3 regions of the Neobacillus sp. MER 74 genome follow, and region 2 is predicted to be linked to each of the others. Evidence: riboswitches for the same ligand, from Rfam matches in the RefSeq annotation. Region 2 holds a riboswitch; each other region holds the start of a gene.

Region 1 (8,294 bases), on a different contig from region 2:
TGATACGGTTGGAGTATTGACTCAGTATCTGCCCCTTGTATTGCATACTTATATTGGAATTGGAAACGCCTGGGATTTAGATAGAATTAGTGGCGGCGTTACCGTTTTGCCTCCCTATTCGGAGACGGCAGGTCTTAGGTGGTATAAAGGTACGGCGAACGCGATTTATCAGAATATAAATTATTTAAAACAATACAATCCAGAATACGTCCTCATTCTGTCTGGAGACCATATTTATAAAATGGATTATTCTAAAATGCTCGATTATCATATTGATAAGGAGGCAGATGTTTCCATCTCTGTCATTGAGGTGCCTTGGGAGGAAGCAAGCCGTTTTGGGATTATGAATACAAATGTGGATTTAGACATTATTGAGTTTGAGGAAAAACCGAAAGATCCAAAAAGTAACTTAGCATCGATGGGAATATACATTTTTAAATGGCCGGTTTTAAAAACCTTTTTAGAAATGGATGATAAAAACCCTGAATCATCCAATGATTTTGGCAAGGATATAATTCCACTACTACTCGAAGAAAAGAAAAAGGTTGTGGCTTATCCATTCAAAGGTTACTGGAAGGATGTTGGGACTGTAGGCAGCCTGTGGGAGGCGAATATGGACTTATTAAAAGAGGAAACGAACTTGGATCTTTATGACCGGAATTGGAGAGTCTACTCGGTTAATCCAAACCATCCGCCACAATATATCGCACCGACTGCTCACATCGAAGAATCATTAATAAATGAAGGCTGTATTGTAGAAGGGACAATTAAGCATTCCGTTTTGTTCCAAGGAGTTACAGTGGAAGAAGGAAGTGTAATCCATGACTCTGTGATCATGCCAGATGCCCGAGTCGGGAAAAATGCGGTGATTGAGCGCGCTATTATCGCTCCAGGAATGAAAGTGGAGGACAATGCCGTAATTCGCCCTTCAAAGAACAGTGATGCCGTCATATTGTATGCGGAGGAAGATTAGTTAAAAATTCAGAAAAGGAAGGGCGATTCTATGCCGTGCTCAATGCTTGGAATTATTAATGCAACTAATGAATTTGACACGTTTAAAAACCTAACTGCTCATCGGTCTCTCGCATCACTTCCCTTTGCCGGCCGATATCGATTAGTCGATTTTATGTTATCAAATATGGTGAACTCAGGCATTACGAATGTAGCTATTTTTACGGGAAAAGAAGTCCGTTCACTGATAGATCATTTAGGATCCGGTAAACAATGGGACTTGGACAGAAAGCGTGATGGTCTGTTTGTCTTTTCTCCTGAGGGCACTTCTAGAATCGAGCGATTTGGTTCCTTTGCCCATTTTGCGAAAAATATTACTTATTTTTTACGAAGTAAACAAAAATACGTAGTAATTACGAATTGCAATACAATCGGATCCATTGATTTTTGTAAAATATTAGATCACCATATCGAAAATGAAGCAGATATTACTGAAGTTTTTCATAATGGACAATCGCTGCAAACTTACATTTTGGACAAGAATTTATTACTCTCTCTGTTTGAACAATACAAAAATCAAGGATATTACACGATTTTTGATGTTATACATGATAAACGTCATAAATTTAAAATTAATATGTATGAATGGGCTGGCTATATTACCACAATTGACTCTCTCCAAAGCTACTATCAAAATAGTTTAGATTTGCTGCAGCCAACCGTATGGAAGCAGGTTTTTACTAAGAATGAGCCAATCTTTACGAAGGTAAAGGATGAGCCGCCAACACAATATAAAAATGCTGCAAAGGTTACGAACTCGATGATTGCAAATGGTTGTATTATTCAAGGAGAAATAGATAATAGTATTCTTTTCCGTTCGGTTAAAGTTGGAAAAGGAGCTGTGATTCGTAATTCTATTATTATGCAGAAGTGTCAAATAGGAGAGAATTGTATTCTAGATAGTGTAATTTTGGATAAGGATGTCAAGATTGATAATGGTGTACAATTGGTAGGTACGAGAGAGAAACCCTACCTAGTAGAAAAAGGGAAAGTCCAAAAGGGGCGTTGAGAATACGTGAAAGTTTTATTTGCAGTATCAGAGTGTGTTCCGTTTGTCAAAACAGGGGGCCTTGCGGATGTAGCGGGTGCACTTCCTAAGGCGTTAAAAAAATTAGGGACTGAAGTACGTGTTATTTTACCAAATTACAGTTTAATTCCTGAGAAACTTAAAAATTTATTTCATTTTCAACAAGCGATAAATGTACAGTTAGGATTTCGCAGTCAATACTGCGGTATCCTAACTGCTGAGCATGATGGAATAACCTATCATCTGATTGATAACGAATATTATTTTTTTCGAGATTCCTTATATGGTCATTATGATGATGGTGAACGATTCTCATTTTTCTCTAAGGCCGTTCTAGAGTGTATTCCGCATCTCGATTTCATTCCAGATGTGATCCATTGCCATGATTGGCATACAGGAATGGTAAATTTTGTACTAGATGCTAATTATCGTCATATACCAATGTATAAGGATATTAAAACAGTCTTTACGATTCACAATTTACAATTTCAAGGGATTTTTCCATATGAGGTGATGAGTGAGCAGCTAGGATTAGGCCATCAATATTTTAATAGTGAACAACTTGAATTTTATGGGAATATTAGCTTTATGAAAGGTGGTATTATTGCATCTGATATTGTAACCACTGTCAGCCCCACATATAAAGAGGAAATTCAAAATCCATATTTTGGGGAAAGACTTGACGGGTTATTACGAAAATATAGTCATAAGCTAATTGGAATTGTAAATGGAATTGATGATACAGTGTATAATCCTAAAATAGATCGTGATATTGCTCTACCTTATGACCTCGAATCCCTAGAAGGCAAAGTGGAAAATAAACAAGAATTACAGCAATATTTTGGGCTGCCAGAAAAAGAAAGTACGCCAATCATTGCCATGGTCACACGCTTAACAAGTCAAAAAGGCTTGGATTTAGTACTCCATGTATTTCAAAATATGATTCAGGAAGATATCCAATTCATAGTGCTTGGTTCAGGAGACCCTACATATGAAAACTTCTTAAAGCAAATGGCACATAAGTATCCGGATAAAGTACGAGTATACTTGGGCTTTAATGAAACGCTGGCACATCAAATTTATGCGGGGGCTGATTTATTTTTAATGCCTTCACAGTTTGAACCCTGTGGATTAGGACAGCTTATTGCCTTACAGTACGGAACAATCCCCATTGTCAGAGAAACCGGTGGCTTAAATGATACCGTCCATTCTTTTAATGAATTTACTGGTAATGGTAACGGCTTCACTTTTAAGAATTTCAACGCCCATGATATGCTCCATACCATTAAAAGAGCCATTTATTTTTATCATCAAAAAGAATACTGGACTAACTTAGTAAAAAAGGCAATGGGTCAAGATTACAGTTGGTTGCAATCTGCTAAGGAATATAACGAAATTTATGAGGATTTACTGAAGGACATAAAATAATATACAAATAAATTATGAAACTTAAGGGAGACCAATGTCAATAAACATAGGTCTCCTTTTTACTTACTAATCATATGCTAGTCCTTCAAGAAGATGTTTATACCTTTTCGCGGCAAGGTTATGCTTGATTCTTTTTCCTAACTTTGTTCATAAGAAGCAAGTTAGAAGAATAATATTAATATAGTGTGTGGATTACTATTTGGGAGGAATAAACATGAATGATGTTTTTGAGAAAACAGCTAGATTCGAACACCGTTTCTGGCTCCAAATATTAGGTGATCATTCAAGGTTTATATACGAATCGTTAGCCCCCGTTCAAACAGAGGAAATTGAAACGACTTTAACATTTATAAGAGAATTTGACACATTACTTGAGCGTACGGAATCCGCAAATTTATGGACATTATCCAGGGAAGCTGAATCCGAAGTTATAAAATTAAGAGAATTTAAATTGGAATTATTAAGAAAACATCTGATTGGAAAAATAAAAATTCACCTTTCACCTACCTTTATAAATCATATGGTAAATGAATTAGAGGAGTATTTAAGAATTTTAGAGCACTTAAAGGCTGGGGAAGTCCCGCCTGTGTATCACGAGCTCCACCATCACCTATTATGGTTATTGGATGCGGCGGGGCATGCAGAAGCAATATCCACCAATTTAGATGGTGTTGAAAAAAAACTTAGAGAAAAAAGTAATTCATATTTGAAGAACTTTGAGAATTTCTACTTAAAATCCGTGGAGCTTGCAGGGTATTTAAGAACCAATTTAGCGTCTTTTCCTGCTTTGGATAAAATGAACTTAGACAGTCAATTAGAAATTAAGTTATTTCAAAACTTTCTACAGGAAATAGAAGAACTTAGACTAAGTAAGCAAGCATTAGGTACCTTTGCCCCCTTAATGGCGGATCATATGTATCGTGAAGAATGTTATTATCTAATGAAGTTAGCAGAATCGACAAAACTTGATCCACCCAACTGTGATCCTGCTAAACCTAGACTAAAAGAATGAAAACTAAGCATCAATAATAGAGAGGGGGAAAGTATCCGCTCTCTTTTGAGTTTCTGTTGCCTTATTAAAAGCAAGTAAACGATTGGATTTGTCGTAAGTTATTCAATAGTTATTTACCTATCAACTTGTACTTTCGTATAAGTGTATTTATTTTTCAGTAAAACTCCTTCCGGACCTAAAAACGGTGTCATCTAGGCATTTACCTGCATATGGTAAATCAAGTCATACAAATGTTTGAAGGGGGGATCTATTTGTACAGGCAATTTCAAGAACAAACCTTTGTTAATGATACTTATCCTGGAAACTTTATGTTGCTTGACATGAGGAAAGGTGATGTTACAGGTGACGGTATAGCAGATTACGTCTATTTATATGGAAGAAAAAACGGTGAAACTGAAGTCTTTGCTGATCAAATTACACTCGTCATTCAAGACGGGCGTTCGAAACGGATTTCATCTATTAATCTTCAAAATAATACTGGATATAATGCTCAGCTTTTTCTCGGGGATTTTTCTAATGATAATATATTGGATATTTTGGTAAGTATTGAAACGGGGGGAAGCGGAGGATACGGTATTTTCTATATTTACTCCTATAGAAATAATATCCCTATGCTATTGTTTGATGTTGAAAAATATAATAAAAGTTATAGATTCAAAGTCAATTATGAGGATTTTTATAAAGTGACTGTAGGAAGCCCTTCGTTAGATTTGCTTTTCACCCTAGACATTAGTTACAAAGGTTATGATTATCTATCTGAGCTCTATGATGAAAATGGAAAATTAAAACAGCCAGTTCAGGGCGAGGTTCTTGCAGCAACTGCGTTATATCCCATTGTTACAAATGGAAAAGGAATAAATTATGATTTACTCGTTCTTCAACGGATTATTGGTACATCTAATGCGGATACATTAGGTTATGTCGAAAACCTTTTAACATGGAATGGAACTCAATTTATATCCACATCATTGGCAACAGAGATTTTTGGAACAAAGTTAAGCAGTACGTACTAGTGTCGAGCTGCATTTTTTATCAGCTAGGAGGTAAATGGATGACTAAATTTTTTTCGTTTCATGGAACTGTCACCATGATTACTGACCTTGTAGGTCAAAATGGTACAGGAGAAGGCTGTAATAAATTAATATCTGTAGAAAACGGCACGGGAGCAATTGTGAATTTCGTGGTGTCATCAACGACTTATTTTGTTGACCATGCAATTGTGGCTATAGGAGATCGCGTGACTGGTTATTATGACGGAAATGCACCTGCTATTCTTATTTACCCTCCACAATATCCAGCGCTTGTCATGGTTAAAGATAGCCCATATCAGAATGTAAAAGTTGATTACTTTAATAGTGAATTAGAGAGTAGTGATGGACGGTTACGATTAAATATATCTCCATATACCCAAATACTTTTAACAAATGGGCAACCCTTTACAAGAAACCCCGCGAACAGGAATCTTATTGTCATTTATGGACCAGCCACCAAAAGTATCCCCGCCCAAATCACACCTTATAGAATTATCGTTTTGTGTTAGGAATGGTAAGAACATTGTACAAGGTTTTTTCCAAAATCTATAGTATCAATCCACGAGGGTGTACATTATGAGAAATAAAAGGGAAATTCAAGGTCAACCACAAACAATGATTGGTCAAGCATGGACTGGTAGACATGTGATCTTGCTCCATTGTACAAACCATAATCAATTCTTAAATCTTTATAAAAGTTACCATGCTCCAATTGAGCCGCCACGGCAAAATTGTGCAGAAACTTTGTCACAATTACTAAGTATCGGTTATCGCATTATGGCGGTCACTCCCATCTCAGCCAATCATATTCAATATTTTTTGGTCCTAGGAGATTAAGAAAAAAATGAACCCCTTCACGAATGAGGTGGGTTTATTTTTTGTTCTCCAATCTGGGCCCCGAAAATATGTATTGACAAAGTGATTGAATACTACTAAAATTAAAAATTATTTAACAATAATGTAAATCTTAAGACTTGATGATGGTTGAATAATTTTTAGTGGGGATTTTGAACCTTTGGTTCTTCTATTCAAAATTAAATAATAAGCAAGCTATGATTGCTATGGGTCAAACTATAGCAGGAGCAGCTTCTGGAGAGACCGCAGAAATCTGCGGCGCCGAAGGGTTCACAATCTCAGGCAAAAGGACAGAAGAGTACGTATTTTATTTGTTATTCTGATAAAAGAGTGATAAATATTATTTGTTATTCTTATGACCATGAGATTGGAGCTGATCCAGTCTCTTTTTTTATGGTTTTTAACCTTTTGCTCATCAATTCACAACATGAACTTTACAAAAATAAGGAGGAAATGAAAATGGCACAGCAAGAATTAAAACGAGATTTAAAAGATCGTCATGTACAACTCATTGCGATTGGCGGTACGATTGGTACAGGTTTATTTCTTGGTTCAGGAAGAGCGATCCAGTTAGCAGGTCCATCTATCATATTTGCTTATTTAATCGTTGGTATTGCTTGTTTTTTTGTGATGAGGGCACTTGGGGAACTGCTATTATCGAATGCGGGCTATCAATCATTCACGGATTTTGCGGAAGAGTACATTGGACCGTGGGCTGGTTATGTGACAGGATGGACGTATTGGTTTTGTTGGATCATGACCGCCATGGCTGATATTATTGCTGTGGGGGTATATGTGCAATATTGGTTCGATATTCCGCAATGGATACCTGCTTTAATCTGCTTAATTGTATTATTGGGATTAAATTTACTAACCGTAAAGCTATTTGGAGAGTTAGAGTTTTGGTTTGCAATCATCAAAGTAATTACCATTCTAGCTTTAATCGTAATAGGAATCATTTTATTGGTTATTGGATTTCAAACCGATTCGGGAACAGTTTCAATCAAGAATCTCTGGGGACACGGTGGTCTTTTTCCAAATGGGATATCAGGTTTCTTTTTGTCTTTTCAAATGGTTGTTTTTGCATTTGTAGGTGTTGAATTAGTGGGTGTCTCCGCAGCGGAAACATCTAATCCTCGAAAAAATATTCCATCTGCCATTAATAAAATCCCGTTGCGAATTCTATTTTTCTATGTGGGAGCCCTTTTCATTCTTTTATGTATCAATCCTTGGACAGAACTGAATGCAGCTAATAGTCCATTTGTTAAGACGTTTAGCTTAGTAGGTATTCCAATTGCAGCAGGAATTATTAATTTTGTTGTCTTGACATCAGCTGCTTCAGCGTGTAACAGCGGATTATTTTCAACCAGCCGAATATTGTTTAATTTAAGTGGTCATAAACAGGGACCTGCTAAATTTGCTAAATTAAATAAAAACCATGTACCAAGTAACGCATTATTTATTTCCACTCTTGTTCTATCAGCCGGTGCTCTTTTAAGTAAACTGATTCCAGAACAAGCCTTTGGTATCGTGACAACGATCAGTGCGATTTGTTTTATTTGGGTTTGGAGCATCATATTAATTTGTCATTTGCGCTACCGGAAATCACGTCCTGATTTACATGAAAAGTCGATTTTTAAAGCACCGTTCACACCGTTTATCAATTATGTCGTCCTAACGTTATTTGCACTCATTCTTATTATTATGCTATTTGCCGAAGCAACTCGTACCGCTTTATTATTAACACCTGTTTGGTTCATTCTTTTATTCATTTTATATTCATTAAAAAAGAAAAAGGGTGTCAGACTGATGTCTCAAAACATACACTCTTCATAATAATGTTTTTTCGATAGTGAGGAGTGTGCGTTATGAAGTTTGAGATGCAAAAGGCGAATTTGCTTGCTGAAAATATCAATGGGTTTATAACATA
Region 2 (8,294 bases):
TCTCAGCATCGCGAATTTCACCGACCATAATAATGTCTGGGTCATGCCGCAGAATTGCCTTTAGACCAGCCGCATATGTTACGCCTGCTTTTTCATTGACCTGTATTTGCAGGACGGAGTCATAGTTTTTTTCGATGGGATCCTCAAGCGTGATGACATTGCGGTGAAATAGGTGGGCTGTTTCATTTAAAAGGGAATAAAGTGTAGTTGTTTTGCCGCTGCCAGTTGGCCCGGTGAAAATGATAAGTCCATGAGCATGTTTGAGAAGGGCGAGTAGTTTTCGTGTCATTGACGGGAATAGTGAGAGTTGGTGAAATGGGATTTGTTCTTGCTGTGGGAGCAGCCGGATGACAAGGCTCTCTCTGTTATTAGAAGGAAGCGTGGATAGTCTTAAACCCATTAATTGTCCGCCAATTTCACAAAAAAATGCTCCGCTTTGTGGCCGTCTTCTTTCACCGATATCCATATTGGCTGTGAATTTAAAATGTGAAATTAATCTGTCGCATTCGTCTTTAGGAAGGGATAGTCGGGGAATGAGTTTGTTGGTTAATCGTAGTTGAATGAGTGTGTCATTCTTCCTTGGAATAATGTGAATATCTGTTGCCTGATTCCTTGCCGCATCGGCAATAATTCGATTTGCTAAGATTTCTATCGCGCTAACAATAGGTACCACCGCCTTTAATATTTTTCATTTGATAATATTCGACAGCGTTCCTGCTTATCCTTCTTTATTTTCAAAAAATATTTTTATTTTTTCAGCAAAATATTTTAAGGGTGTCAGGCACCATGTGAAATTTTCACATGGTGCCTGACACCCTCATTTTGTGCCTTTATATGGCTTTGTCGGTTAGATAGAAGAGGCCTCCGTTGATGAAGGATATGGATATTTTTGGTTCGTATTGCTCTTTTAGGGCTAGTTTTTCCGTTTCGAAGTTTTCATTTTCTTCTTCGACATCTTCATAAAAATGGTTTAAGAGTCGTAAATCCTGCTCCCAGCGTTTTCTTGCGTCTTCAGCCCAGGAGTGGTCATCTTTCTCAATCACGGAAGTTAGATACGCTTCTATCCTTGACATCCCACTCTGCGGCCTCACTAATGGTGATAAGGTAAAGGAATAATCCGGAATTTTTGGTGTTAACGGTATTTGCAGAAGCCTGTCATGGAAATCTTCGACCATTGTTCCGTTTATGAGTTGTAAACCGATGGACTTAAAAATATCACGCTTACGATCACATTGATATGAGATTTTAACATTCATACATAGCCATGGCAGTAAGGGGGTCTGCCTGTTCTGATGGCGATGATTTTCGTAAAGCCGCATATAGCTGGCTAGTTTCTTAGTTGAAGCAAAAATTTGATGTAGACGAGGAGAACCAAAATGAATGATTTCCCCTTTTATATTTTCAGGAGCTGCATCTTGATTCGTGATAAAGGTTAGCCTCATCGGATTTGGAATCCCGCCTGTTTTTTCTAAATAATGCCAGTAAAAAGGGCGGTTCATTAATTCCTTGTCAAGTTCCACTGTTAACTGAACCATTAAATATCCAGGGCCATTCTCCACAATTTCACAATCATTAGCCTGAAAATAGGTCAATAGAAAGTTATGAATTTCCTGCTGCTGCATGGGAATCTCCTTTCTTCATCGATTCTGCAAATTCAATCATTGATGATAAGTTTTCCATTTTTATGCGCATTTCCCCTTCAGTAGAGGATTGTCCGAATATATCTATTAAGTGGTCTTCAATATTGCCAAATTCCAACTTTGTTAAAATATCGTCCAGTTCGCCGATTACTTTTTCGAATAAATGGATTTTTTCATAAAGAAGCTTTAAGATATGCTCCTCGACCGTGTTTTTTATTGCAAAGTTATAAATCATGACATCTTTTTCCTGCCCAAGACGATGAATTCGACCAATCCGCTGTTCTAGCCGCATTGGATTCCATGGCAAATCAAAATTAATTATATGGTTGCAAAATTGAAGATTAATTCCTTCGCCGCCCGCTTCTGTCGCAATTAGAACTTGTGCATGCTTTTGAAATAATTCTCTCATCCAGTCCTTTTTCCCGCGCTTAAACCCGCCGCGAAAAGGGACAGATGTTATTCCATGCTGTTTTAAATACCATTGTAAGTACATTTGAGTGGCTCGATATTCTGTGAAAATAATCACTTTATCATTTACCTTTTGAATTAACTCTAATGCTTTTTCCGCTTTGGAATTTTTCTGAACAGCTTCGACCTTTTTCATTAAATATTGAATTTGTTCTTCGAAAGCTGGAGTTGGATTTTCCTTTTTTTGCAGCATATTCTTTAATGTATAAAAAACGGCCTCTCTGCTGCTGCATGCCTCACGCTGCAACGTCATGACTGAGAATGAACTAGTTTGTACCCAATTCCCTTCGCCTTTTAAGTCTGTAATTGACTCGTAAAGATCTTTCTCCTCAGGGGTACATTCAATTGGAATCGTCTCAACATGCCGTTTTGTCCATTCGATTCCTGTATCTGCCCGCCTGTTCCGAATCATGACCTTGTTTACTAATTCTTTTAAATGTTCATCATCATTTAAGGATCGTGCATCACGCTTGTATTTTTCATAGAATGCCGTTTCGCTCCCTAAATGTCCTGGTTTTAATAACGAAACCAGATTAAAAATTTCCTCGACTCGGTTCTGAATCGGTGTTGCCGTCAACAATAAACAAAATTTCTTTTTCAGATTTTGAACAAATTCGTAGTTTTTTGTTTTGTTATTTTTTAGTTTATGTGCTTCATCAATGATGATGAGATCATAGTCTTGTTGGTAGATAATGTCGCGATGTGGATTACGTTTTGCTGTATCAATCGAGGATACGACGACATCGCACTGTTCCCACACATAGCTTTTTCTTTGTGATATAGCAGGAATGAAAAATTTGCTATTTAGCTCGGTCGACCACTGTGTAACTAAAGAAGCAGGGACAAGGATTAATACCTTTTTCACCAATCCGCGTATCATATATTCTTTTAGAATTAATCCAGCTTCAATTGTTTTTCCGAGCCCAACTTCATCAGCAAGGATAGCTTTTCCGTTCATATTTTCAATTACTTGTTTCGCTGTTTCGAGCTGGTGTGGAAGCGGGGTTAAATTAGATAAATGACTTGGTGCCAATAAACCGTTGAAATCAGGAACAACGAGATGTTTTTCTACTCCAATTGCTAGTTTAAAAAGCTCCCAATTCCCCCATGGACCATCGTTATCGATTCTATGTAAAAAATCATCCTTCCAGGAGGAATCAAATTCAATTTCGATCGACATGGTGTCAACTCCTTTTTTCAATTTCCAGCTTTATTCTTTCAAATAAAATTATTGCCCAATGTATTATTTTAATGGTAGGATGATTATAGTCTTGAATGTTTTAAATATTTTAATAAAGTAATTTATTTTATAAGTATAATTAGTATGACCAATTTGGATAATATTATAATGCGAATGATAACAAGGGGAGAGACTACCTTTGTAGCGCCGAAGGAGCAAGCAGAAATGTGAATCTCTCAGGCAAAAGAACTCTTGTTTGACGCAGCTCTGGAGAGTGCTGATTAGACATTTACAGCCACCAAAGGGGAAAGCCTTTAAAGGTAAACTTTCAGGTGCAAGGACAGAGACCTTCCTAATTTTACATGGGAGGTTTCTGTCCTTTTTTATGGTTATCCTAAGAATAGTATGTGCCAAAGATTGAAGGGGGATTAAGAATGTCTGAATTAAAACGAACTCCGCTTTTTGATGTGTATAAGGAATGGGGAGGAAAAACCATTGATTTCGGTGGTTGGGAGCTGCCAGTTCAATTTTCCAGCATTAAAGAAGAGCATGAAGCTGTTCGCACACGTGCAGGATTATTTGATGTTTCCCATATGGGTGAAGTGGAAGTAAAAGGCAAGAATAGCTTGGATTTTTTACAAAAAATGATGACAAATGACATTTCAAAAATTAAAAATGGCGGTGCCCAGTACACGGCCATGTGTTATGAAAATGGCGGTACTGTCGATGACCTGCTTGTATATAAAATTGAGGACAATCATTACCTGTTAGTTGTTAATGCATCAAATATTGAAAAAGATTATAAGTGGCTTGAAGACCATGTAACTGGAGATGTTACTTTAGAAAACTTATCAGAAAAAACAGCGCAGCTTGCCCTTCAAGGACCACTTGCAGAAAAAGTACTGCAAAAGCTCGCTGGGAATACGGATTTGAGTGGGATTGGTTTTTTCAAATTCCAGCAAGAAGTAATCCTTAATGGGAAAAAATCCTTAGTATCAAGAACAGGATATACCGGTGAAGACGGTTTTGAAGTATATTGTGATGCAGAGGATGCAGTTGATCTTTGGAAAGATATTTTAGCAGCAGGTAAGGAAGACGGAGTAATTCCTGTTGGATTAGGTGCCCGCGATACACTGCGTTTTGAAGCAGTATTAGCACTTTATGGCCAAGAACTTTCTGCAGAAATTTCACCACTAGAAGCAGGGATTGGCTTTGCCGTGAAATTATCCAAGGAAGTTGATTTTATTGGGAAAGAAGCATTAATCCAACAAAAGGAAAAGGGCTTACCAAGAAAATTGGTAGGAATTGAAATGATTGATCGTGGGATTCCACGTCATGGATACCCAGTATATAGTGGGGATCAGTTAATTGGTGAGGTTACAACAGGCACTCAATCACGAACTTTAAAGAAAAATATTGGTCTTGCTCTAATTAATTCGGAATTTACAGGCCTTGAATCCGTTGTTGAAGTGGAGATTCGCGGTAAACGCTTAAAGGCTACTGTCGTTCCAACACCTTTTTATAAAAGAGAAAAGAAATAACAGAAGGGAGTTAGTTTTATGAAACATCGCTATTTACCTATGACTGAACAAGATAAGAATGCTATGCTCGAGGCAATTGGTGTTTCCTCTATTGATGAACTGTTTAGCGATATCCCTGAAAAAGTAAGATTTAAGGGTGAATACAATATCAAAGCAGCTAAGTCTGAAACAGCCTTAATGAAAGAACTGTTTAATATGGCTAGCAGGAACGCTGACCTAAAAAGAAATGTTTCTTTTATTGGTGCAGGTGTATATGACCATTACATGCCTGTTATTGTCGACCATGTTATTTCTAGATCAGAATTTTATACAGCTTATACACCATATCAACCAGAAATATCTCAAGGTGAACTTCAAGCAATCTTTGAATTTCAAACGATGATTTGTGAATTAACTGGCATGGATGTGGCCAATTCCTCTATGTATGATGGCGGAACAGCACTTGCTGAAGCAGCAATGCTTAGTGCGGGCCATACAAAAAGAAAAACAATTATAGTCTCTAGTGCCGTACATCCTGAAGCACGCGATGTTCTTAAAACATATGCAAAGGGTCAGTACCTCAATGTGGTCGAAGTACCTGTGAAAGATGGAGTTACGGATCTAGAAGCATTAAAAGGGCTCGTAAATGAGGATGTTGCAGCTGTTATTGTCCAATATCCAAACTTCTTTGGCCGAATCGAGCCTTTAAAAGAGCTGGAAGAAATTATCCACGCAAACAAGTCCATGTTTGTAGTTTCAAGCAATCCATTATCCCTTGGGGTGTTAACACCACCAGGCAAATTTGGTGCCGACATAGTGATTGGTGATGCCCAGCCGTTTGGTATTCCAACAGCATTTGGCGGACCTCACTGCGGATATTTCGCAGTTACTACTAAATTAATGAGAAAAGTTCCTGGACGTCTTGTTGGACAGACGACAGATGACCAAGGCCGTCGTGGGTTTGTTTTAACCTTGCAAGCTCGTGAACAGCATATCCGTCGTGATAAGGCGACATCAAATATTTGTTCCAACCAAGCTTTAAATGCCCTTGCAGCATCTGTGGCAATGACAGCTTTAGGTAAAAAGGGTGTACATGAGATGGCGGCTGCCAACTTACAAAAGGCTCATTATGCAAAAAATGCATTTAAGGAAGCTGGCTTTGAAGTGGTATATGATGGTCATTCATTCAACGAATTCGTTGTAAAATTAAATAAACCTGTCAAAGAAATTAATCAACAGCTTTTACAAAAAGGAATTATTGGCGGCTATGATTTGGGTCGTGATTATCCAGATCTTGTTAACCATATGCTGATTGCTGTAACAGAACAACGCTCGAAGGAAGAAATTGATACTCTAGTGAAAGAATTGGGGGATTTCCATGCATAATCAAGACCAGGCACTCATTTTTGAACTTAGCACACCAGGCCGCATCGGTTATAGTCTGCCAGAAATGGATGTACCAGAGCTAGATCTCAATGGACTTCTTCCTGATGGTTATATTCGTACGGAAGAGCCAGAACTTCCTGAGGTTTCAGAACTTGATATTATGCGCCACTACACGGCACTATCAAAAAGAAATCATGGTGTTGATTCAGGATTTTATCCACTCGGCTCTTGTACAATGAAATATAATCCAAAAATTAATGAAAATGTAGCACGCTTTAACGGCTTTGCACATGTCCATCCGCTGCAAGATGAAAGTTCTGTACAAGGTGCACTTGAACTTTTATATGATTTGCAGGAGCATTTAATTGAAATTACCGGGATGGATGAAGTGACTCTGCAGCCAGCAGCTGGAGCACATGGGGAATGGACCGGTTTAATGATGATCCGTGCTTACCATGAAGCCAACGGTGATATGAAACGTACAAAAGTTATTGTTCCTGATTCCGCACATGGGACAAATCCAGCATCAGCAACAATTGCAGGTCTAGAAACCATTACCGTTAAATCCAATGAACATGGTCTAGTTGACCTTGAAGATTTAAGAAGAGTGGTTGGTGAAGATACTGCAGCACTAATGTTAACCAATCCGAATACGCTTGGTTTATTTGAAGAAAACATTCTTGAATTAGCTGAAATTGTTCATGAAGCAGGTGGAAAGCTTTATTATGATGGAGCTAACTTAAATGCGGTCCTTTCAAAAGCACGTCCGGGAGATATGGGGTTTGATGTGGTTCACTTAAACCTTCATAAAACGTTTACAGGCCCACACGGTGGCGGCGGTCCTGGTTCTGGCCCAGTCGGTGTCAAAGCAGATTTGATTCCGTTCCTTCCTAAACCAATTATCACAAAACAAGGCGATGAGTTTGTTCTTGATTATGATCGCCCACTGTCAATAGGTCGTGTGAAGCCATATTACGGAAACTTTGGCATTAATGTTCGTGCGTACACATATATTCGCTCGATGGGTCCGGATGGATTAAAAGCAGTAACAGAGTATGCTGTATTAAACGCGAACTACATGATGAGAAGGCTTGCTGAATATTACGATCTACCATTTGATCGTCATTGTAAGCATGAATTTGTCCTTAGCGGAAGACGTCAGAAGAAATTAGGTGTCCGCACATTAGATATTGCGAAACGACTGCTCGATTTTGGCTATCATCCGCCAACCATTTACTTCCCGTTGAATGTAGAAGAATGTATCATGATTGAACCGACAGAAACCGAATCAAAAGAGACATTAGATTCATTCATCGATATTATGATCCAAATTGCTAAAGAAGCTGAGGAAAATCCAGAAATCGTTCAAGAAGCCCCACATACAACAGTGGTCGGCCGTATGGATGAAACAAAAGCTGCTCGTAAGCCAGTCTTAAAATATCAAAAAGCTTAAATATTAGAAAGGTCAGATTCGAAAATGGAATCTGACCTTCTCTATTTTTTATATAAAGGCTGTGTTAAACTTGTCTGTTGATTTCCGTTCCAGGCGCTTCGCTTTCCGCGGGCGTTGCGGGGAGCCTCCTCGGCGCTTTCAGCACCTGTGGGGTCTCCCCAGCCCCGTACTCCCGCAGGAGTCTTCGCGCCCTCCACTCCAATCATCTGAGTGCCAAAATCAACATTAACCTTTAACACAGCCAAAATAAAAAAGGCCCCGAAATACGGAACCTTGTTTATCTCATTATTTCTTCGTTTTAACTTTACCAGACCATTTTTTAAACCCGCCTTGTAATTGGGTTAGATCCCGGTAACCTTTTCGGTGTAAGAATTGTGCTGCACGGGCGCTGCGCATCCCACTTTGGCAGTATAAATATACCGGCATATCAGGTCGAATTTCTTTCATGCGCATTTTCATTTGTGACATGGGGATATTACGTGATCCTAAAATATGGCCGCCTTCGAATTCGTTTGCTTCACGAACATCTATTAGTTGTGCCTTTCTGTATCCCGCACGGAATTCTTCTTCTGTTACCGTTTTAACAATCCTTTTCTGATAGAAATAGGTGAAAACGGAATAGATGATAACTGCTACAATGATAATTA
Region 3 (8,294 bases), on a different contig from region 2:
CTATCTTTTCCTGATTGACTTGATCTGCATAGTTTGCCTTCATATTCCGCATCTTATAGATGGCAATTAGTAAAATAAACCAAACTGGAGTTACAAACAAGGCAACGCGAGTATCTTCTGCAAGTGCAAGCACAACCAGAACAAATGCTAGAAAAGCTAGGATCAAGTAATTAGAAAATGGATAAAGCGGCAATTTAAATTTGTTTATTTTTGCTAGATCTGGTCTTGTTTTTCGGTATTTCAAATGGCTGATAATTGTAATACCCCAAATAAAGATGAAACATACGGTAGAAATACTTGTTATTAGGGTAAATACTCCTTCTGGCATAACATAGTTCAACACAACGGCAATTAAAATGACCACAGTTGAAAAGAGCAATGCATTTGAAGGTACTTTACGGGAAGTAAGTTTTGTAAATGGTACAGGTGCATTTTTATCTCTGGCAAGTGAGTATACCATCCGGCTTGTACTAAAGATGGCACTGTTACATGCCGAAGCCGCGGAAGTTAGAACGACAAAATTGACAATACCAGCAGCTGCAGCGATTCCAACCGCCACGAAGACTTGAACAAATGGGCTTTTCGCAGGATTTATCGCGTTCCATGGATAAATACTCATGATGACAATAAGGGCTCCAACGTAGAAAATTAAAACTCGAATAGGAATATTATTGATGGCCTTTGGTATTACTTTTTCTGGGTTTTCGGTTTCACCTGCTGTAAGTCCTACTAGTTCTATGCCAACAAACGCAAACACAACCATCTGGAATGAGAGAATAAACCCATTTATGCCATTTGGAAACCAGCCGTCATGGCTCCATAAATTCGTGAAACTGGATGCTCCTGCATTGGTAGAAAAGCCTTTAATAATCATGAACACACCGATGACAATGAGTGCCAGTATCGCGATGACTTTAATTAATGCGAACCAGAATTCCATTTCGCCGAAAAGTTTGACAGTAGCGAGGTTCATAACTAGCAAGATGACAAGCGCAATTAATCCTGGCATCCACTGTGGTACAGAAGGAAACCAATATTGGGTATAAAGACCAACTGCTGTTAAGTCTGCCATTGCAATTGATATCCAGCAAAACCAGTAGGTCCATCCTGTGATAAAAGCTGCCATATTACCTAAATAGTCTCTTACAAAGTCAACAAAAGAATGATAGTTCAAATTGGTTAAGAGCAGTTCCCCAAGTGCCCGCATGATCAAAAAGCAAATTACACCTGTAATTAAGTAAGCAAATAATATTGATGGACCAGCTAAATGTATAGATTTTCCGGCACCTAGAAATAATCCTGTTCCGATTGCTCCACCAATAGCGATTAATTGTACGTGCCTATTTTTTAGGCCTCTATCCAATTTCTGTTCCTGCATATGAATTCCCACCCTCTACTTTTTTATTTTGAAAAAGGTCAGTCCCATCCGATTAAAATTCTTTATCCTCCTTATTTTAAAAATGAGTTAATTCCTTAATCAGTAGAAAAAAAGTTATAAAAAAGCCATTTAAGAAGTGTTTTTGATGATCTTCACTTTATATGGCTATTGCTAATGTAGGGTTTAGTAGTGATTAATAATTATTTTGTTAATTTTTGCAACAAAAAAAGGACAGAAGAAGGCAATGTTTCACCTTCTCTGTCCTTTTACCTGAAAGTTTGTTCCGCATAAAAGCGGATCCCCTTTGGTGGCATATACAGAAATATGCACTCTCCAGAGCTACGTCATGTAATGGTTCTTTTTACCTGAGAGATTAATTCCAAGGATTTTATGGAACTTGCTCCGTCGGCGGCGACATTCGTCACTCTCTCCCAATACAATCAATCGTAAACTATTAAATTATCTAAAAATTGAAAGCGTATTCACAACGCTATATTCTCATAGACATATTCCATTGTCAATCAAATAATAAATAAAATTTAGAATTTTCTTTTTTTGAATAACAAAAAATAGCCCTAACAAAAGGTAGGGCCTGAATGAATATTTTTATTGGCGTTAAGTTAAAAGAAATCAAAAAATGACGATTTCATCGCTGGAATCTTTTTTTCGAATAGATCAATCTCAGTCTTGGAACCTTTCAAATATCCCATTTCAAAAAGGTCCATCGGTCTCTTGTACCCGAATAGAATCGCTGAAAGAGAATTAATACTTAATTGAATCCCTTTTTTGGGAGGATGAACACACTGACTTCCCGTTTTATCTTTAAACACCCTGATTTCTCCCTTTCCTAGCAGATAACTCCCATTATTCCATGGTGCATGTGTATCTTCAAGATGGAGGAACAGTGGCTCATTTTCTTGTAGGAACGGAAATTTCAGTAAACATGCTTCAGCGTCGATAACCCTTGCCATAAAATAGAGAGCTAACTCATTTTTCACCTTTGGCTGGGGCAGAAAATAAGGAAATGGATCGTGAGTTGCAAGAGTCATAGTAACTGTTTCAACCATGGAGTCATGCTGGCAGATAAAATTCCATAGCCCTTTTCTCGCATCGTGGTCAAGAGCAACCAGCTCCTCCACCTCCATTTTTCTATCCTTCACCTGGTACAGAAGATAGCCCTTTGCCTCGTTCGAGGAATGGTAATATACAGCAAGCTGCGAATCCTCATTATAAACGTGTTTTTTCCACCAATTTGTATCGCGTTTTAACATTCCGGTATGTTGCGTGGAAAATTGCTGGTAAATCATTTCAATCTCCTCATTATGGGACTCTTTGGAATATCTCTTTATAAAACCTGTCTGCGTTTCAAGGAACTTAAGGTTTACTTTTTCAAACGTTAATTTCTTCTGTTCACTTAAAACCTCCCAACCATATTTCCGGTAAAAAGAGATATCAAATGGGTGTAACAGCGATACAATCTGATTATTGTTTCGCATATGCTTTAAGGACTCGATAATAAGTGCGTTTACATAACCGTTTCTTCTAAATTCAGGGTATGTAGCAACTCCTGCAACCCCACCCATTTTCCATTCAGCATCCCCCATGAATATGGTGAGTGGAATAATATGAAGTTTGGCAGCCAGTATGTTCTCATCGTCCCATATTCCTAGAATAGTATGACTTTTTATTGATTCTTTTCTAGCCGGTATATCAACTTCCGGGATCTTATATTGAAAAGCATACATTGATAGTTTCATTGCTTCTAAATATTCATTCTCGATAATTTCTCTAACCTGCATTTAACACAATCCCCTTCATTCCTCGACGTTAGTATATTTATGATTTTAATGATAAAACAATATGCTTATTTTTCCAACAATATTTGGAAATCAGATACGATCTTTACTTCAACTATAAAAATCAATTTCTTCTAAAAAAGCCTCGTTTGCTTCATTGGGTTTCCCAACAAGCACACGAGGCTGCCCTGACATCATTGGATTAAACTTCTCTGGTTTGGCTTACCTTTTCTCTAGTTAAAGCATTTTTAAACTGCTCGATTAGAATAGGAACGATTTCGAAGGCATCGCCCACAATTCCATAATGGCAATTCTGAAAAATGGGAGCCTCTTTGTCCTTATTTATGGCAATAATTAACCCGGAGTTTTTCATTCCCACAATATGTTGAATTGCTCCGGAGATTCCAATTGCAAAATATATTTTTGGTGTTACCGTTACACCGGTTTGCCCCACTTGATGAGCATGGTCGATCCAACCCGCTTCTACTACATCTCTGCTTGCACCAACCGCTCCTCCAAGCGTTTCAGCCAATTGGTGGATGATCTGAAATCCTTCGAAGCTCCCTAATCCTTTCCCACCTGCAACAATAATGTCCGCTTCGTCGATTCGAACTTTCTTTACTGTTTCCTTTACAATTTCCAAGACCTTTGTCCGAATATCTTCTTCCTTCAGGGGTATAGTTTCCTCAACAATCTTGCCGCTTCTCCCCGGCACCGGGTCCAGTGCCTTCATGACTTTAGCGCGTACTGTCGCCATTTGCGGCCGGTATTTTTTACATAAAATAGTCGCCATTATATTTCCGCCAAAAGCCGGTCTGCTCGCCAGTAGTAAACCGGTTTCCTCTTCCACATCAAGTTCCGTTGTATCCGCTGTCAAACCTGTCGGAAGATCGGTGGCAACAGCACTTGCCAGGTCTTTTCCTGTTGAGGTGGCCCCGTAGAGAATAATTTCTGGTTTATATTTGTCAGCACACTCCAGCAGCGCCTTCATGAAAGTTTCAGTCCGGTAATGTTTAAAGATAGGTTGATCATATACATACACGGTATCGGCTCCATATTCAAAAATGGTCTTTGTTAATTGTTTAACATTTTCCCCGATTAGAATACCGGCCAATTCCACTCCCCGCTTGTCTGCCAACTTCCTACCGGCACCCAGTAGTTCTAGGGATACGGAAGCAACTACACCATCCTTTTGTTCAATAAATACCCAAACACCTTTGTAATCTTTGAAATCCAATTACACTCCCTCCTTTGTTTCAAACAACTCTTTCTTTTCTAGCAGGACAGAGAGCAATTGCTCAACTTGTGCAGATGGGCTACCTTCAAGGAACGTACCCCCTGCCGGTTTCTGCGGAGCCCATACTTTGGAAACAATCGTTGGAGATCCCTTCAATCCAAGCTGTTTAATATCTACCTCTTCCAAGTCATCGACAGACCAGATGTGAGGATTATATCTGGCTGCTTTCAGCATGTTTGGCAGCGGAGAATAGGGTACTTCATTAATTGTTTTTTCAACAGAAAACAGACATGGCAATGTGGACCTTACGACTTCATATCCTTCCTCAAACTTGCGATGAACAATAGCATATCCTTCCTCTTGATTTACTTCCGCTACTTTATTCACAGACGTAAGGGGTGGAATATCAAGACGTCGAGCAATTCCGGGTCCGACTTGCCCGGTATCTCCATCGATGGACATTTTCCCGCAAATGATTAAATCAACGGGTTTCGTTTTTGCAATTTTTTCAATCGCTTTTGTTACGGCATAGCTCGTTGCCAATGTATCCGCACCTGCAAACCGGCGGTCCGTGATTAAATATCCCTCATCGGCACCTATCTCAATACACTTTTTAATAGCGGTAACCGCTGGAGGCGGCCCCATTGTTACAACAGATACGATTCCTCCATACCTATTCTTTAGACGAACCGCCTCTTCAACAGCATGAGCATCATACGGATTCAAGATCGCGGGCGCTGTCCTGCGGTCCATCGTGTTTGTTTTTGGATTCATCTTAATAATTTTGGTGTCAGGCACTTGCTTGATACAGGCTACAATATGCAGCATTTAACCCCTCCCCTTTATTAAAAACACTTAGTTACATTAGTTAAAATAATATAAAACTAGCCGGCTGTTCTCTGGTTAAGAAGCCTTTTTACTCCCGTTACATTTACTTTATTAGAAGAGATGTCCATACATTCGAACTTTCTAACAATATCTATGTAAATGTTGCAAATGACAGAAGTTTTGAACTCTTGTTTGTTAGCCAAATATAGAATAAAAAAACACGACTCTTATTAATTTTGAGTCATGTTTTTCATCTGGCGCTTTTCCTTAATACAAATCACGCCTATCACACCAATCATAGAGAAGATAACTGGAGTAATGAAACCGTAGTAGTATCCATTACCCACACTACCTGAAGCTGTCAGAAAATGATCCAAAATATATCCAAAAATGCTTGGCAGCAATACCGCACTTAGAAATCCGCCTGTATTCGCAAACCCCGATACAATGCCGGATTCTATCATCGGAAAAGATTGGCGAACGACAGCAAAAGTTAAGGCACTTGCCCCGTAACCAAAGCCAATGATAAAGAAAAGCAGAACGAGCACGGAAAAGGGTGGATTCCCCTTAAATAAAAGAAAGAAGGACCAACTCAATAAAATCATAGTATGAACAATAACATAAGGTCGTTTAATTGTGTCTAATCGACTTGAAATCCAACTAGTTAGAGGAGCACCAATAAGTGCTCCAATCAGTCCAATCATAATAAGTTGACTTGCATATGAACGAGTCATTCCATAGACATCCATCCCATAAGGCACTGCCCACGAACCGATAAATCCCACATATGCACCTACAATCCCAAAGTGACAAAAAAATAAAGCCCACGCTTGTCGATTCGAGAATATTCTTCGTAGTATCGTAAACGTTTTTTCACGTGGTATCACTTTTTTAACAGCGGCCGATTTGGTAAGAAAGATTTGTTTTGGTTTTTTTATAAGAACAAAATAAAGAAGGATTCCACACAGACATAAAAGCAGTCCAGCTGAAAAAAATGCCCCCCTCCAACCAAGTAAGTTAATTAATATGGAGAACGGGACTGTTGCAAAAAGGAAACCTAGACTTCCCGTCATTCCCGCCAAACCAATTAATCGAACAAATTCCTTTACTTTAAACCATTGACCCAAAATTAACACCATATTTACCCAAATGGTCGCATCCCCCGTCCCCGTCAGTATTCTGGCCAAAAACAGGACAATTTCATCGGTACCAAGACTATACATGATTGTACCTATGCCAGTAAGTATGGCACCTATCACGAGGAAAAAATTGGGTCCATACCGATCTGCCAAAATACCCATTGGGATTTGCAATCCTGTGTATACAAAAAATTGTATACTTGTAAGTAAACCAATCGTTGTAGCAGTTACATTAAAATCCTTCATCACTTGTTCTGTAATCAACCCCGGTGCAGTTCGTTGGCTCGCCATCAATAAATAAGTAAACATGACAGAAGCAAATACAATCCATCTAAATCTGCTATTTTGTTTGTCCAATGATTTCTACTCCTATTTTCTTTTACTCCTATTTATATGGATTTTCTTTAACGGTAGATGTGGAAAATTACCTTAAAATCTAATAAATGTTTCAAAATTCCATTTATTAAATATTATTTGTATGATATTATTTTTTAAAAAAGAAGGGGTTAACATATGGAATCCACATTCTCACCACCAAAAACAACATCTAAGACAAAAGTCATTGTCATCAATGCATTATTCATTGCCCTAACTCTTTTAGCTACGATGTTCATTAACATTAAGCTCCCAATTATGGGTAACGGAGGGCTTATCCATCTGGGCAACGTTCCACTTTTTATTGCTGCCCTGGTTTACGGCAAGAAAACAGGAGCCATAGCTGGAGCTTTCGGTATGGGGTTCTTCGATCTAATCTCAGGCTGGGCTATTTGGTCCCCATTCACATTTATCATCGTAGGTGCAATGGGCTTTGTAGTCGGACTTATTTCCGAAAAAGTACCTGGCAATAAAATGTTTGTTAACACTCTAGCAATTGCCACCGCATTAATAATTAAGGTTGTTGGCTATTATTTTGCAGAAGTGATCCTTTATAGCAATTGGATACAGCCATTCGGCTCCATCCCTGGTAACATCATGCAGGTCGTAATAGCAGGCATCATTGTAGTACCTTTAGCAGAACGCTTAAAGAGTAGAGTCTTCAGATAACTTAATATAAAGTGCAGAGTCTATTTTTAGTTTATTCATGGAGAGAGGATATTTCCTCTCTTTTTTTAATAGGTTTACGTAAATCCATTTCATCTTAGACCTTTGTCTCCCCTCCCCTATCTTCAAAAATGTAAACTCTCTCATAATTACCTATCTAATTGAATAGGATTAATGGTGACATGAAATTTTACACCCCTTTTTCAGATTCCTTTTGGTTTTATTCATCCATTATTTTTTACTATTATTTAAAGTCCAATGTTTTTAGTAGTATAGAATAACTTTCTATTACAATATTAAAGGAGGGCAACTCAATGAGCGAGTTTGTTTCAGCATTTCAAGGGATTCCAACCACATGCATTTCTGACACAATGCAAGGATTAAATAACATGGATCCATTAATTAAACCATTAAAAGAGGAATACAGAATAGCAGGTCGTGCCTATACTGTAAAAATGCCTGTTGGTGATAATCAATGCGTGTTACGTGCGATTCGTGAAGCCAAGCCAGGAGATATTCTCGTAGTGGATGCCAAAGGTGATAGCTATCGTACCATTGCAGGGGATTTTATCCTTGGACTTTCACAAACATTAGGAATTGCAGGGATCGTAACCGATGGGGTTATTCGTGACATCCTTGGTGTAAAAAAGCTTAATTTTCCAGTCTTCTGCAAAGGTACGACTGTTGCATCCAGTGCTAAGGGTGGTTGGGGAGAAGTAAACGTGCCGATTTCTTGCGGTGGAACCTCAGTAAGCCCCGGAGATATCATTGTAGCGGATGCTGATGGGGTTGTAGTCGTTCCGAAAGCTATTGAGGAAAAAGTATTAAGGATAGCAAAAGAAAAGCTAGTTAAAGATCAAGAACGGGATGAGAAA

The links. Region 2 has a riboswitch for glycine ahead of gcvT (glycine cleavage system aminomethyltransferase GcvT). Riboswitches for the same ligand answer to the same signal wherever they lie in the genome.
Region 1: another riboswitch for glycine. It lies ahead of M3610_RS26230 (amino acid permease); the one in region 2 lies ahead of gcvT (glycine cleavage system aminomethyltransferase GcvT).
Region 3: another riboswitch for glycine. It lies ahead of M3610_RS00655 (amino acid permease); the one in region 2 lies ahead of gcvT (glycine cleavage system aminomethyltransferase GcvT).

Annotation. Positions count from the first base shown of each region.
Region 1 covers NZ_JAMAUV010000036.1:4,322-12,615, forward strand. The annotation lists gene M3610_RS26195 (glucose-1-phosphate adenylyltransferase) at 1-973, shown strand, start outside; gene M3610_RS26200 (GlgC family sugar phosphate nucleotidyltransferase) at 1,004-2,020, shown strand; gene glgA (glycogen synthase GlgA) at 2,027-3,466, shown strand; gene M3610_RS26210 (DUF2935 domain-containing protein) at 3,681-4,478, shown strand; gene M3610_RS26215 (VCBS repeat-containing protein) at 4,730-5,491, shown strand; gene M3610_RS26220 (hypothetical protein) at 5,530-6,018, shown strand; gene M3610_RS26225 (hypothetical protein) at 6,086-6,346, shown strand; glycine riboswitch at 6,589-6,668, shown strand; gene M3610_RS26230 (amino acid permease) at 6,824-8,200, shown strand; gene M3610_RS26235 (hypothetical protein) at 8,233-8,294, shown strand, end outside.
Region 2 covers NZ_JAMAUV010000002.1:291,229-299,522, reverse strand. The annotation lists gene comGA (competence type IV pilus ATPase ComGA) at 1-673, opposite strand, end outside; gene M3610_RS05845 (YqhG family protein) at 831-1,622, opposite strand; gene M3610_RS05840 (DEAD/DEAH box helicase) at 1,600-3,288, opposite strand; glycine riboswitch at 3,463-3,550, shown strand; gene gcvT (glycine cleavage system aminomethyltransferase GcvT) at 3,723-4,829, shown strand; gene gcvPA (aminomethyl-transferring glycine dehydrogenase subunit GcvPA) at 4,848-6,194, shown strand; gene gcvPB (aminomethyl-transferring glycine dehydrogenase subunit GcvPB) at 6,187-7,647, shown strand; gene M3610_RS05820 (hypothetical protein) at 7,689-7,892, opposite strand; gene M3610_RS05815 (rhodanese-like domain-containing protein) at 7,933-8,294, opposite strand, start outside.
Region 3 covers NZ_JAMAUV010000001.1:141,361-149,654, forward strand. The annotation lists gene M3610_RS00655 (amino acid permease) at 1-1,378, opposite strand, end outside; glycine riboswitch at 1,721-1,822, opposite strand; gene M3610_RS00660 (GNAT family N-acetyltransferase) at 1,999-3,177, opposite strand; gene M3610_RS00665 (electron transfer flavoprotein subunit alpha/FixB family protein) at 3,377-4,411, opposite strand; gene M3610_RS00670 (electron transfer flavoprotein subunit beta/FixA family protein) at 4,412-5,239, opposite strand; gene M3610_RS00675 (MFS transporter) at 5,470-6,735, opposite strand; gene M3610_RS00680 (ECF transporter S component) at 6,892-7,422, shown strand; gene M3610_RS00685 (RraA family protein) at 7,734-8,294, shown strand, end outside.